Regions from separate parts of the Protaetiibacter sp. SSC-01 genome, predicted to be linked through region 2. Evidence: predicted binding sites of a transcription regulator. Region 2 holds the regulator's gene; each other region holds the start of a gene.

What was found. Region 2 encodes LexA, which represses DNA repair genes until DNA is damaged. Its sites were predicted from a motif close to TCGAACANNTGTTCGA; they were not measured.
Region 1: H4J02_RS11155 (DUF222 domain-containing protein) is a predicted target of LexA. The motif match lies at 2,617-2,632, and genes of this name have one in related genera.
Region 3: H4J02_RS13040 (DUF222 domain-containing protein) is a predicted target of LexA. The motif match lies at 1,747-1,762, and genes of this name have one in related genera.

Annotation. Positions count from the first base shown of each region.
Region 1 covers NZ_CP059987.1:2,353,392-2,358,070, forward strand. The annotation lists gene H4J02_RS14035 (hypothetical protein) at 1-163, opposite strand, end outside; partial or broken gene H4J02_RS14120 (hypothetical protein) at 170-256, opposite strand; gene H4J02_RS11150 (transposase) at 238-567, shown strand; partial or broken gene H4J02_RS14040 (IS3 family transposase) at 582-1,355, shown strand; gene H4J02_RS11155 (DUF222 domain-containing protein) at 1,279-2,598, opposite strand; gene H4J02_RS11160 (hypothetical protein) at 2,785-3,894, shown strand; gene H4J02_RS11165 (DUF4129 domain-containing protein) at 3,885-4,589, shown strand; gene H4J02_RS11170 (DUF4350 domain-containing protein) at 4,586-4,679, shown strand, end outside.
Region 2 covers NZ_CP059987.1:1,849,476-1,854,154, forward strand. The annotation lists gene H4J02_RS08735 (histidinol-phosphate transaminase) at 1-684, opposite strand, end outside; gene H4J02_RS08740 (LysM peptidoglycan-binding domain-containing protein) at 734-1,114, opposite strand; gene lexA (transcriptional repressor LexA) at 1,416-2,090, shown strand; gene H4J02_RS08750 (alpha/beta fold hydrolase) at 2,042-2,812, opposite strand; gene hflX (GTPase HflX) at 2,879-4,429, opposite strand; gene H4J02_RS08760 (class I SAM-dependent methyltransferase) at 4,473-4,679, shown strand, end outside.
Region 3 covers NZ_CP059987.1:2,747,551-2,752,229, forward strand. The annotation lists gene H4J02_RS13025 (small multidrug efflux protein) at 1-30, shown strand, start outside; gene H4J02_RS14060 (hypothetical protein) at 91-225, opposite strand; gene H4J02_RS13030 (hypothetical protein) at 341-850, shown strand; gene H4J02_RS13035 (winged helix-turn-helix domain-containing protein) at 1,093-1,668, shown strand; gene H4J02_RS13040 (DUF222 domain-containing protein) at 1,782-3,590, shown strand; gene H4J02_RS14135 (transposase) at 3,475-3,711, shown strand; gene H4J02_RS13050 (IS3 family transposase) at 3,726-4,565, shown strand; partial or broken gene H4J02_RS14140 (hypothetical protein) at 4,613-4,657, shown strand; gene H4J02_RS14065 (hypothetical protein) at 4,661-4,679, shown strand, end outside.

The DNA of each region.
Region 1 (4,679 bases), 500 kb from region 2:
CGGTCGCGCGCAGGCGGGCGTGGGCGGGGCTGCGGGTGGGCAGGGGTGTGCGGCGGAGGGTGCCCGCGTCGTCCGGGGCCTCGAGCAGGTAGTCGCCGCGTTCTCGGCGGATGCGCCAGCCGTTGTTGTGCACGGTGAGGTGGCAGAAGCGGCACAGGAGCACGCCGTCGTCGACGTCGGTGCGGCCGTGGTGCTCGTCCCAGTGGTCGATGTGGTGGGCCTTGGAGTTGCCCGGGTTTGACGGACATCGAGACAGCGGCTGTTCGGTCGCGGGAAGGTGTTCTTGTGGCGCGGGAGTTTTCGCAGGAGTTCAAGGATCAGGTCGTCGAGTTGTATCGGCGTGGCCGGACGTTCAAGGATCTGGCGCGGGAGTTCGAGCTGTCGGCGACGACAGTGTCGAACTGGGTGCGGGTGGCGGACAAGAAGGCGGCCGGGTCGTTGCCTGATCGGCCGGTCGAGTCAGACAAGGCGAAGATCGCCCGGCTGGAGCGGGAACTCGGGGAACGGACCGAAGAGCTGGAGGTCCTGGGAAAAGCGTTGGCCTTCTTCGCGAGGCGTCACCGGTAGAGGTCTACCGGTGGATCGCGGCGGAGAAGGCCAGAACCCCGACCAGGCGGATCTCGATGCTGTGCCGTGTGCTGGGTGTGTCGCGGTCGGGCTACTACGACTGGGTCGGCCGCGGCCCGTCCCGCCGTGCCCTCCAGGATGCTGCGGTGCTGGAGCGGATAGAGGCGATCCATGCCGAGTTCGCCTATTACGGAGCGCCACGGGTGCACCGCGAGTTGCTTGCTCAAGGGGTTCGGATCGGTCGGCATCGGGTCGCGCGGCTGCTGCGAGAAAACGGATTGCATGCCCGCCGAGGTCGAGTCGGAAGCCGGCGACGTTCGGTGCCAACCTCACGCCGCATCGACATCATCGACGCGGTCAAGCAGCAGTTCTCGGTCGCGGCAGCGAACCGACTGTGGTTCACGGACTTGACGATGATCCGCACCGGCGAAGGTTGGCTGCACGCCGCCGTCGTGCTGGACGCCTTCAACCGCGAGGTGATCGCCTGGGCCACCGATGGGCACGAAACCCCGCGGACAGCGATCACGGCGCTGACAGAAGCAATCAAGATCCGACACCCGAAACCCGGATGCGTGATCCACTCCGATCGCGGCTACCAGTTCACCTCCAACGACTGGAACGACCTCGCAGCCCAACACGCAATGGTCGTCTCGATCGGTGAACGGAAGGACCCGCACGACAACGCCGTGATGGAATCCTGGTTCGCCTCGTTCAAGAACGAGGATCTCTACCCGATCGGGCAACCCGCGACACGAGCCGAGGCACGAGCCCGCCTCTTCGCCTACATCTGGGCCTACAACACCCGGCGACTGCACTCCAGCCTCGGCTACGTCGCCCCCATCCGCTACAACTGAAGACAGACAACCGTCCGTCAAACCCGGGCAACTCCACCTCGCACCAGGAGGGCGGCCGACCGCACATGAGGCAACCGCCGTCGCGGGCGGCGAGGGCGAGGCGCTGCTTCTCGCTGAACAGGCGCTGCTCGCGACCCAGGTTGAGCACCCGCCCGTCGCCGTCGAACAGGAGCGGCACGGCGCCGCCCGCGCAGATGAAACGCTCGGCGGTCGCGACCGAGACGGCATCCGTCTGGCCCTCGAAGTACGCGGCACCGCTGCGGCGGTCGAGGTCGGCCTGCGTGACGAGGATGCGGACGGCGGGCTTGCGGTCCCCGAGGAGCGCGCCGTCGTCGACGCGGGCACCCATCCGCAGGAGATCGACGAAGACGTCGAGGGCGAGCTGCTCGGTCGTGCGCTCGTCGCGCACGATGTCGTCGGCGCGCCGGGCGGCATCCGGATCCACGAACCGCGGACCACCCCTGCGCGGGGACGTCGCGGCGTCGAGAATCGGGACGACGACGGCGGCCGACTCGGGGTCGAGCAGCGCCGTGAGGCGCGTCATGCCGTCGGGCTGCGCGGAGGTGCGAAGGGACCGCGAAGCGCGCAGTGCTTCCTCGCGTGCGGGGATGCCCGCCTCATCGAGCGAGTCGCGAGCGAACGCGGCACGTGCGGCGAGCTCCTCGACCGTGAGCGCGGGCGCCTCCGCGACGAGCATCCGCGCCGCCTCGGCGAGCACCTCGTCGGCGACCCGGTCGGCCGCCGCCTCGAGCCGGGTGCGGATGACGCTCGCGGCCTCGACCGAGATGCCGGCATCCGCGACGGCTGCGCCGATGACCCGTCGCCACTCCGGCACGGGCGGAGCCGCCGGCTCCTGTCGCGTGCTCGGCAGCAGTTCCGAGGTCGTCACGAGCGTGCGGGCGTCGCGCCGCGAGCCGCCCGTGACCTTCGCGATGAGGTCTTCCGCCGAGCGCACGCCGTTCGCCCGGGCGAGGCCGCCGTTGCCGAGCTCGCGTCGCGAGCGATGCGCGATCTCCCCCGCGACCGTCGCGGCGAGCGCCTCGAGCCGTTTCCGCGCCTCGGCGATCGAGCGCTGCGCTGCGAGCAGCTCCGCATCCGGGAACGAGCCGACGGGTGCGGGCGTGAACGGCACCGACAGGTCGCCCACCAGGGCGAGGGAGTCGGTGAACGAGGCCATGCCCCATTCTCCCAAGATTCGAACGCTTGTTCTACCGCGGAGGGGAGATCAGTGGAGAAGTCGCATCCACAGATGGGCACGGGAGAGGAACACGCAATCGCCCCGATACCGCACCCCGCGAACCACCGGGTGTGACACCATATGCCGCAGGCGGCTGAGCACCGCTCGCGAACGAGAGGGGTCTGCGTGGCGGAGTTCACGGGCGCATTCCCCGCGCCCACGTGGACGCCCCCGGCTCCCGAACCGTTCGTGCCGCTGCGTCCGCTCACGCTCGGGCAGATCCTCGCGGGTGCCTTCCGCGCGCTGCGCCACAACCCCGGCGTCGTGCTCGTGCCCGCCATCGTGTTCTCGCTCGCCGCGAGCCTCGGCGGCCTCGCGTTCGGGGCGTTCGTGGTCGACCCGCTCGCCGCCTCGATCGGCTCGGGCTACGGCAGCGCCTCGCTCTACGCGTGGGTGAGCGGGTTCGGGGCGGGCGCGCTTGGCTGGCTCGTCATCCAGGCGCTCGTGATCGGCTCGGGCGTCCCGCAACAGGCGGTCGCCGCGGTGGATGTGAGCCACGCGGTCGTCGGGCGCCGTCTCACGCCGCGCGGGTTCCGCCGGCGCACGCGCGGCATCCGCGCCCGCACCTTCGCGTGGACGGGCCTCGTCGTGCTCGCAGTCGTGCTGGGCGGCACGGTCGGCATCGCCGCGATCGGCCTGCTCGAGCCCACGGGCCCCTACGCGGGCCTCTTCACGGGCTTTCTCGTCTACCCCGCGTGCGCCGCCCTGGTGGCGTGGCTCGGCACGAAGCTCGCGTTCGTGCCCTCGGCCCTCGCGGTCGAGCGCCTGCGGTTCGGCGCCGCCCTCGCGCGCTCCTGGCGCCTCACGCGCAAGAGCTTCTGGCGCACCTTCGGCATCCGCCTCCTCGCGTGGGGCATGATCTGGATCGCCACGATGCTCGTGAGCGTGCCCGTCACGCTCCTCGTCGGCTGGCTCGCGAGCATCGTCGCGGGCAACGGCGACCTCGGCGACTACCTCGCCGTGACCCGCGCGGGCGACATCGCGGCGGGGGTCGTCTCGGCGGTGATCGCGGCCATCGGGCTCGTCGTCACGACGTCGGTCGACGCGCTGCTCTACCTCGACCTGCGGATGCGGCGCGAGGGTCTCGACCTCGAGCTCTCGCGCTTCATGGAGCGGCGGCGCCCCACGACGCGCATCGACCCCGACGAGGTCGACCCGTTCCGTCCGCCGGCCGACCTCGCATCGTCGCGCGTCCCGTCCTCGAGCACCGCGGATGCGGGGTCGCCGTGGGCGTGAAGCTCCCGTTCGACGTGCCCGTCGACCCCGACCGCGACGAGGCGCGCCGGCTGCTGGAGGATGAGCTCGAGAAGTCGCGCTACCGGCAGGACGACACGCGCGCCGAGACCCCCGAGTGGCTGCAGGCGTTCTACCGCTGGCTCGAGGACCTCATGAACGGCCTCACGGGCGAGAACTCGATGCCCGGCTGGGTCGTCGTGCTCGTGATCGTGCTCATCGCGGTGATCGTCGTGCTGTTCCTCGTGTTCGGGGTGCCGCGGCTGCGGGCGCGGAGCGGCGTCCGCTCGTCGGGCGACGAGCTCTTCGAGGCCGACGACCACCGCGACGCCGCGACGATGCGCCGCGACGCCGAGGCCGCCGCCCGCGCGGGGCGCTTCGCGGAGGCGATCGCGGAGCGGTTCCGCGCGATCGCCCGCTCGCTGCACGAACGCACCCTCGTGTCGACCGTGCCGGGCTCGACGGCGCACGACGTGGCCCGCCGGGCAGCGGCCCCGCTGCCCGAGCACGCCGCTGCCCTCGACCTCGCCGCCGACGACTTCGACGCCGTGCGCTACCTCGGCGACCCCGGCGACGCCGAGCGCTACGCGCGCATGAGCGCGCTCGACGAGGCCGTGCAGCGCACGCGTCCCCGCCTCGAGACCGCGGCATCCGCATCCGCCCCCTCCCCTGAGCCGTTCGCGAGGGTCGAGCCGTGAGCGCGCCCGCCGTCGCCCCCGCCCCGCCGACCGCCGCCGAGGAGGCGCCGCCGCGCCGTCGCGTCGGCCTCGTCATCGTCTGGATCGCGG
Region 2 (4,679 bases):
GGCGAACGCGAAGGCCTTGCTCATCGTGCGCGACACGACGAGCCTCTCGCGACCCGGCAGGAGCGTGAGCGCCGAGGGCTTGTCCTTCGGCATGAACTCGGCGTACGCCTCGTCGACGAACACGATGCCGTCGGTCGCGTCGTAGGCGGCCTCGATCGTCTCGAGCGCCAGTCCCGTGCCCGTCGGGTTGTTGGGCGCGCACAGGAAGACGAGGTCGGGACGGTGCTGCTCGATCGCCCGCACGGCCGTCTCGGGGCGGATGTCGAAGCCGGCGTCGCGGTCGGCCGTGACCCACGCGCTCCCGACGCCCGCCGTGATGATCGGGTGCATCGAGTAGGTGGGCGGGAAGCCGAGCACGCTGCGACCGGGACCGCCGAAGGCCTGCAGCAGCTGCTGGATGATCTCATTCGAGCCGTTCGCCGCCCACACGTGGTCGGCGGTGAGGCCGTGACCGAGGTACCGCGCGAGCGACTCGCGAAGCTCCATGAACTCGCGGTCGGGATAGCGGTTGGCGGTGAGTACCGCGTGGGCGAGCGACTCGATGATCTCCCGAGCGACCGGCTCGGGGATCGGGTGCGTGTTCTCGTTGACGTTGAGGGCGTACCGCACGTGCTTCTGCGGCGCGCCGTAGGGGGTGAGGCCCCTCAAGTCGTCGCGGATCGGGAGATCGGAGAGGGAGGCCACCCCGCGATTCTAGTGAGCGGCCCTGTGCCCTCTCCCCGGCGACCGGGGGCTACTCCGCCGAGTACTCGGCGGGGATCGCGAGGCGCTGACCGGGCTGCACCTCGGTCGTCGGCAGCTGGTTGAGCTCGACGAGGGCCGCGACGACCTCGCGCGGATCGGACTCCGGAGCGACCCACGCCGCGAGATCCCACAGGGACTCGCCCGAAGCCACGGAGATGTACTCGAAGGTGGTCGTCGACGCCGTCGAGCCCGCCTGCGCCGGAGTGCCCGAGAGGGCGGAGAGCGTGAGGGCAGCCGCGATGGGCGCGCCGAGGAGGGCTCCGAGCACGGCGCGACCCCGACGCGTGATGCGCAGGCGCGGGCGCGCCGCGGGACGGGCAGCCGCTCGCGCGGAGGGGAAGCCGGCGGTGGTGAGGGTGACGGTGCTCATCTGGTCCTCCTGGGGGTGCGGGCCGTCTGGCCCGGTGGACAGCTTCCGCATCCGGCCTCGGCCGGGAGGCCGGATGCGAAGCTGTGTTCCGAATGTATCTTCGATCGAACAAACGTTCAAGTCCTCCGGCGGAATTCCCCGGATCCCTGGATTCCCGGGGATCCGATCCGACGACACACTCGAACGGATGTTTGCCCGCACCCGCCGGAGCGGATACAGTTTCGATCGACGGGATGAATCCGATCACGGACCACCGACATCGCATCCCTCACCCGTGAGAACCGAGCCGTAGGAGGCCCCAATGAGCGACATCGAGCAGGCCGACGAGCGCCCCGCCACGCGGCGCCGCAAGAGCCTCAGCGAGAAGCAGCTCGCCATCCTCGAGGTCATCCAGCGCTCGGTGTCGAGCCGCGGATACCCGCCGAGCATGCGCGAGATCGGCGACGCCGTCGGGCTCGCCTCGCTCTCGAGCGTGACGCATCAGCTCAACCAGCTCGAGCTCGCGGGCTACCTGCGCCGCGACCCCAACCGGCCGCGCGCGCTCGAGGTGCTCATCGACATCCCCGTCGCCGAGGACGCGGGCTCAGCCGCCCCCGTGGGCGACGCCGCGATGGTGCCGCTCGTCGGCCGCATCGCCGCGGGCGTGCCGATCACGGCGGAGCAGCAGGTCGAGGAGATCTTCCCGCTCCCGCGGCAGCTCGTCGGCAAGGGCGAGCTCTTCATGCTCAAGGTCTCGGGCGACTCGATGATCGACGCCGCCATCTGCGACGGCGACTGGGTCGTCGTGCGCTCCCAGAACACGGCCGAGAACGGTGAGATCGTCGCCGCGATGCTCGACGGCGAGGCGACCGTGAAGGTCTTCCGTCAGCGTGACGGTCACACCTGGCTGCTACCGCGGAACACCGCGTTCGAGCCGATCCTCGGCGATCAGGCCGAGGTGCTCGGCAAGGTCGTGGCGGTGCTTCGCTCGGTCTGAGCCACGTGGCGGGCGAGCCACTCCTCCACGACGTGCATGAAGCGCGCGTGGTCGTCGCGGAAGACGGTGTGGCCCGCGCCCTTGATGGTCTCGACGGTCATGCCGAGCCTGCGCAGGCCGGCAGCCGCCGCATCCGTGATGAGAAGGCTCCTCTCGGCGAGCACGACGAGGCTCGGCGCCACGAGCCGCAGAGGCGGCACGATCGGGCGCGAGTCGGCGAAGCCGAGGATGGTGCGCTTGTCCCAGTCGCGCAGCGTCGCGAGTTCGATGTCGACGTCCTCGGGGCTCCAGCGGGGGTTCCAGCGCACGAGGGCCGAGCGGCGCGGGCGAGGCGCGAGCGCGAAACCGACCTTGAAGAGCACCCCGCGGATGCCGCGCGGGAACGCGAAGGCCGGGTCGACGTAGATGGCGGCGCGGGGCGCGAGCCGGTCGGCCGCGAGCGAGGCGACGAGCCCGCCGAGCGAGTGGCCCATGACGAGGTCCGGCGGACCCTCGAGCAGCGGCGTGACCGTCTCGACGACGTCGTCGGCCCATCCGCGAGGCGTGTAGCGGCGCGACCGCGGTGAGGCGCCGTGCCCCGCGAGGTCGACCGCGAGCACCCGGAAGCCCTTCGCCTCGAGCTCGGCGCTCACGCGGTGCCACGCGCGATGGTCGGACATGATGCCGTGGACGAGGATCGCGGTGCGCGGGCCCTCACCCGACGCGTGGACAGCCAACTTCACCCTCCGAGGCTACGTCGACCGGCTGGGCGGCCGCCCTGCCCCGTCTGAGGGATACGTGGGAGAGGCTTACGCGGGTGTCGTCGCCGACTCGAGCTGGTGCGCCACGGCCTCGCTCGCCTGCACGCGCATCCGGGTGCCCGTCTCCTCGTAGCTCGTCTCGAGCACGCGCGCGCGGTCGTGCGCAAGCGCCACGAGGTCGCCGCGGTCGTACGGGATGAGCACCTCGAGCTCGACGTCGGGCAGCGGGAGGCGGCGGGCGATCTCCTCGAGGAGCTCCTCGACGCCCTCGCCCGTGCGGGCCGACACGAACACCGAGTCGGGCTCGAGGCCGCGCAGCAGCATCCGGCGATCGTCGTCGACGAGGTCGCCCTTCGTGAAGACGATGAGCTCGGGCACGTCGCGCGCACCGGCATCGCCGAGCACGTCGCGCACGGTCGCGATCTGGGCGGCCGGGTCGGGGTGGCTGCCGTCGACGACGTGCAGCACGAGGTCGGATGCGGCGACCTCCTCGAGCGTCGAGCGGAACGCCTCGACGAGCTGGTGCGGGAGGTTCCGCACGAAGCCGACGGTGTCGGCGATCGTGAAGACGCGCCCGTCGGGCGTGCGGCTGCGGCGCACGGTCGGGTCGAGCGTCGCGAACAGAGTGTTCTCGACGAGCACGCCCGCGCGCGTGATGCGGTTGAGGAGGCTCGACTTGCCCGCGTTCGTGTAGCCGGCGATGGCGACGGCCGGCACCTGGTAGCGGTCGCGGTTGGCGCGCTTGGCCTGGCGGCCGGGCGCGAAGCCCTTGATCTGGCGGCGCAGCTTCGCCATGCGCGAGTGGATGCGGCGGCGGTCGAGCTCGATCTTCGTCTCACCCGGACCGCGCGAGCCCATCCCCTGGCCGCCCGCGGCCTGGCCACCGGCCTGACGGGACATCGACTCACCCCAACCGCGGAGGCGCGGGAGCAGGTACTCGAGCTGCGCGAGCTCGACCTGCGCCTTGCCCTCGCGGGATTTGGCGTGCTGGCTGAAGATGTCGAGGATGACGGCCGTGCGGTCGATGACCTTGACCTTCACGGCATCCTCGAGCGCACGCCGCTGGCTCGGCGCGAGCTCGGTGTCGGCGACGACCGTGTCGGCGCCGACGGATGCGACGATGTCGGCGAGCTCGGCGACCTTGCCTCGGCCGAGGTACGTCGCGGGGTCGGGGTGCGGCCGACGCTGCAGCACGCCGTCGAGCACGACGGCACCCGCCGTCTCGGCGAGGGCCGCGAGCTCGCGGAGGGAGTTCTCGGCGTCCTCGAGCGACTCGGACGGCGTGTAGACGCCGATGAGCACGACGTTCTCGAGGCGCACCTGCCGGTACTCGACCTCGGTGACGTCGGCGAGCTCCGTCGAGAGACCGGCGACGCGACGCAGCGCGGCACGCTCCTCGCGGTCGAACTGCTCGCCGTCGCGGTCGCTGCCGACCGCCGTCGCGTCGTCCTGGAGCGCCGCGGCACGGCCTCCGAAGACGCGCACGCCGGCGTGCGCACCCTCCGTCGCGAGGATGCGATCCAGTGCGTCGCGCGGGGCCTCGTCGCCCTGCACGGCGTCGCCCGACTCGATCGGGGCTGTCTCGCGGAATTCGCTCATGTTCCGGTTAACCCTAGTTCCTCGTTTTCGGTAGGTTCTCAGCATGTCGTCCGAGCACTACTTCTCGACGTCGCCGTCCGGCGACGCCGTGCTCCGGACCATCTCGGTGCGGCTCGCGGGCCGCGATCTGCAGGTGACGACCGCGAACGGCATCTTCAGCCCCGAGCGTGTCGACACGGGCACCCAGGTGCTGCTCGCCCACACGCCCGCCCCGCCCCCCGGCGGGAACTTCCTCGACCTCGGCTGCGGG
Region 3 (4,679 bases), 900 kb from region 2:
GTGGGCGGGGTGCTGCACTTCGCGAACTGAGCGGACATCGCGCGGGCACCCGGCCCCACAGGGCGGGTGCCCGCATCCGCGTGCCGTCGGTCAGCCGTCCCCGTCGATCGCCGCCGTCGGATCGAACGGAACCTCGTACTCGTCCCACGTCATGCCGAACTGGTGGAAGAGCTCGGAGTTCGTGCGGAGAGCGGTCGGCGACATGTCGTCGTCTCCCATCGCCATCACCCCCTTCGACAGAATCGTGCGGTGCCGAGGGGCGACACGGCAGGGGATTGACAGCCGCCCGCGCGCATGCGTCGGGGCGCGACGCGGATGGATGCGGGCGTAGGCTCCCAGCGTGTCCGGCAGCCACGACACCGCGCTCGACGACCGGCACGAGCGCGCCGCGCACCTCAAGGAGCGCATCTACGTCGCCTTCGCGGCGCTCGCCGTGGTGCTCGGCCTGCAGCGGCACCACGCCGAGGCGCTCGAGGCGATCCTCACCCTCGCCGTCACGATCCTCGGCCTGCTCCTCGCCGTGTTCACGGCCGACCTCGTGGCCCACATCGTCGTGCACGAGCGGATGCTGACGCGGCGCGAGCTGCGGGTCGCGGCGTTCACGAGCTTCGGCGCCGTCGGGAGCCTCGCGGCGCCGGGGCTCTTCCTCGTGCTCGCCCTGCTGGGTGTGTGGTCGACGGATGCGGCCCTCCGCGCATCCGCTATCGCGCTCGTCGCGGCACTCGTCGTGGTCGGGTGGGTCGCCGTGCGGCGCCTCGAGCTCACGTGGTGGCAGCGGCTCGTCGTGCTCGGGGCCGAGGCGGTGCTCGGCGTCGCGGTCGTGGGGTTGCAGCTGATCGCGCACGGGTAGCGGTGGGGGTCGCGCCGGCGGCTCGGCGGGCGGCTCGCGGGCGGATGCGCCAGGGCTTCGACACCGGGCGTCACGCAGCGTCGCACGGTGTCGCACACCGTCGCAGAACGTCACCGTGATGGCCCCGGCGGCTCCCCTGCGGTCAGACTCTTCGGGTGGTCTGAGCGCGTGAGGAGGTGGCGTCCGTGTCCGCGGAGTACGTCGCGATCCCTTGGGAGGGTGCGGCCGGGACGAGACCCCCGGTGGCAGCGCCGCGCGGTCTCGGCCTGCGCGGGTTCGGCATCTACGTCGGCCTCGACGAGCAGGCGGCGGATGCGGCGGGCGTCGACGTGGGAGCGCTCGTCGGCGACGTGCAGCGCGCCATCACCGGCATTCCCGGGGCCTCGACCTTCGCATCCGTTGTGCTGGCCCCCGCAGACGACCCGGAGCCGTCGCTCGACGTCGTGCGCACCGCCCTCGGCGAGCCCTCGCTGCACCACGCCCCCGCGCGGCGGGTGTCGCGCGACGAGGGTGTCGTCGTCGACCTCGCGCGACACCGCGTCACGGTCGACGGGCACGTCGTCGCGCTGAGCTTCCGCGAGCACGCCCTGCTGACCTTCCTCGTGCAGCACCAGGGCGAGGTGCACGACCGCCAGCGGCTGCTCGGCGCGCTCCTCAGCGAGACGGACGGCGAGCAGATCAACGAGCGCACGATCGACGTCTACCTGCAGCGGCTGCGCCGGCGGCTGCACCCGTACGGCGACGTCGTGCGCACGGTGCGGGGGCGCGGCTACCGGCTCGACCCGCATCCGGATGTGACGGTCGTCCCGGCGGGATGATGGCGGCCTCGGGCTGGCGCCGTCTCCTCCACATCCCCCGGGGTACGCGACTTCTCCACCGATCCGGTCACCCCCCTTTCGAACATACGTTCGACACTGGGAGACTTTGTCTCATGCCCGATCTCGCCCCGCTTCTCACCGCCATCGGTGAGATCTCCGCGTCGCTGACGCCGGATGCGGCGCGCGCCTGGGCAGATCCCGACCTGCTCGCGACGCAGCGCTCTCTCGCGGATGCGCGGCGTCGCCTCGACGCGGCCGCCGCGGTCGTCGCGGGCGAGATCGCGCACAGGTCCCGACGCGAACTCGGCCACTCCGGTCTCGCCGCGACCTTCGGGCAGCGCACCGCCGAGGGCCTCATCTCGAAGCTCACGGGCACCTCGACCCGCGACGCCCGCACCCTCGTCAAAGCGGCGGAACTGCTGCCGGGCGCGGGTGGCGAGGCGGATGGCGGCGCGGGCGCCGGCGCGGGCGGCGGCGCTACCGGTTCAGACGGGCCGAGCGTCGCGGACAGCGACGGCACCGCTGGCCCTGACGACGCTGACGCACGCGGGACCGCGGCGACTCCCCCGCCTCTTCGGCGGCCGCTCTGGTTGCAGACGCTCGGCGCGGCCGTGGCGGCGGCGGCGCTGTCGGTCGAGCAGGTCGACGTGATCCGCACACGGCTCGGCGCCGTCACCGGTGCGGCCGAGCTCGAGGCTGCGGCGCGCTCGGGCGCGTACCGGCCTGCGCTGCTCGGTGGCGGGTCGGGCGCAGGAGTCGCGTCGGTGAGCGATCTGCGAGCTTCTGCCCAGCCGAGCCTCCCCGGCGCGGGATCCGCGCGGGCCGACAAGAGCCCGACGGCGTTTACCGACGCGAACGCAGCGAGCACCCCCAGCACGTCGAACCCGGCCGACGCGAACACGGATCAGGCGCGCTTCGCGACGCTCGATCGCGCACTCACCGCCGCCGCCGAGCGCCTCATCGTGCTGGCGGCGGCCGTCACCGTCGAGCAGCTCGCCGTCCGCGCCTCCGCAGAACGCGACGACCTCGACCTCGCGGGCGTCGCGGCGCGCGAGCGCGAGCTGCGACTGAAGCGGTACCTGCGCGTCACGAAGCTCGTCGACGGGATGACCCGCATCCACGGGCTGCTCGACCCGGAGTCGGCGGCGATCGTCGTGCCCGTGCTCGACGCCGCCACCTCGCCGCGGCGCGGCGGCCCGCGGTTCGTCGACCCGGATGCCGCCCTGCGCGCCGACGACATCGTGCGCGATGAGCGCACGACCGACCAGCTGACGCTCGACACCCTCGTCGACCTCGTGCGCATCGGCACGCGCGTCGACGACGGCACGCTCCTCGGCGACCGCAAGCCCACCGTGCGCATCCTCGTCACGAAGGCCGACCTCGAGGCGCCGGTCGCCGCCCCGGACGGATGCGGCTGCGACAGCAACAGTGCCGTCGGTCGCAGCGGCGCGTGTCCCAGCGGCTGCGGCCAGCGACCCGGAGCCGCGTACTTCGAGGGTCAGAACGAGCCCGTGTCGATCGCCACCGCCGAGCGCTACATCTGCGCCTCGGGCGCGGTGCCGATCCTGTTCGACGGCGACGGGCGGGTGCTCAACCTCGGACGCGAGCAGCGGCTCTTCTCCGAGAAGCAACGGCTGGCGATCGCGGCGCGCGATGGCGGATGCCTCATGTGCGACCGGCCGCCGTCCTGGTGCGAAGTGGAGTTGCCCGGGTTTGACGGACATCGAGACAGCGGCTGTTCGGTCGCGGGAAGGTGTTCTTGTGGCGCGGGAGTTTTCGCAGGAGTTCAAGGATCAGGTCGTCGAGTTGTATCGGCGTGGCCGGACGTTCAAGGATCTGGCGCGGGAGTTCGAGCTGTCGGCGACGACAGTGTCGAACTGGGTGCGGGTGGCGGACAAGAAGGCGGCCGGGTCGTTGCCTGATCGGCCGGTCGAGTCAGACAAGGCGAAGATCGCCCGGCTGGAGCGGGAACTCGGGGAACGGACCGAAGAGCTGGAGGTCCTGGGAAAAGCGTTGGCCTTCTTCGCGAGGCGTCACCGGTAGAGGTCTACCGGTGGATCGCGGCGGAGAAGGCCAGAACCCCGACCAGGCGGATCTCGATGCTGTGCCGTGTGCTGGGTGTGTCGCGGTCGGGCTACTACGACTGGGTCGGCCGCGGCCCGTCCCGCCGTGCCCTCCAGGATGCTGCGGTGCTGGAGCGGATAGAGGCGATCCATGCCGAGTTCGCCTATTACGGAGCGCCACGGGTGCACCGCGAGTTGCTTGCTCAAGGGGTTCGGATCGGTCGGCATCGGGTCGCGCGGCTGCTGCGAGAAAACGGATTGCATGCCCGCCGAGGTCGAGTCGGAAGCCGGCGACGTTCGGTGCCAACCTCACGCCGCATCGACATCATCGACGCGGTCAAGCAGCAGTTCTCGGTCGCGGCAGCGAACCGACTGTGGTTCACGGACTTGACGATGATCCGCACCGGCGAAGGTTGGCTGCACGCCGCCGTCGTGCTGGACGCCTTCAACCGCGAGGTGATCGCCTGGGCCACCGATGGGCACGAAACCCCGCGGACAGCGATCACGGCGCTGACAGAAGCAATCAAGATCCGACACCCGAAACCCGGATGCGTGATCCACTCCGATCGCGGCTACCAGTTCACCTCCAACGACTGGAACGACCTCGCAGCCCAACACGCAATGGTCGTCTCGATCGGTGAACGGAAGGACCCGCACGACAACGCCGTGATGGAATCCTGGTTCGCCTCGTTCAAGAACGAGGATCTCTACCCGATCGGGCAACCCGCGACACGAGCCGAGGCACGAGCCCGCCTCTTCGCCTACATCTGGGCCTACAACACCCGGCGACTGCACTCCAGCCTCGGCTACGTCGCCCCCATCCGCTACAACTGAAGACAGACAACCGTCCGTCAAACCCGGGCAACTCCAAAGCGCACCACATCGACCACTGGGACGAGCACCACGGCCGAACCGACGTCGACGACGGGGTGCTCCTGTGCCGCCACT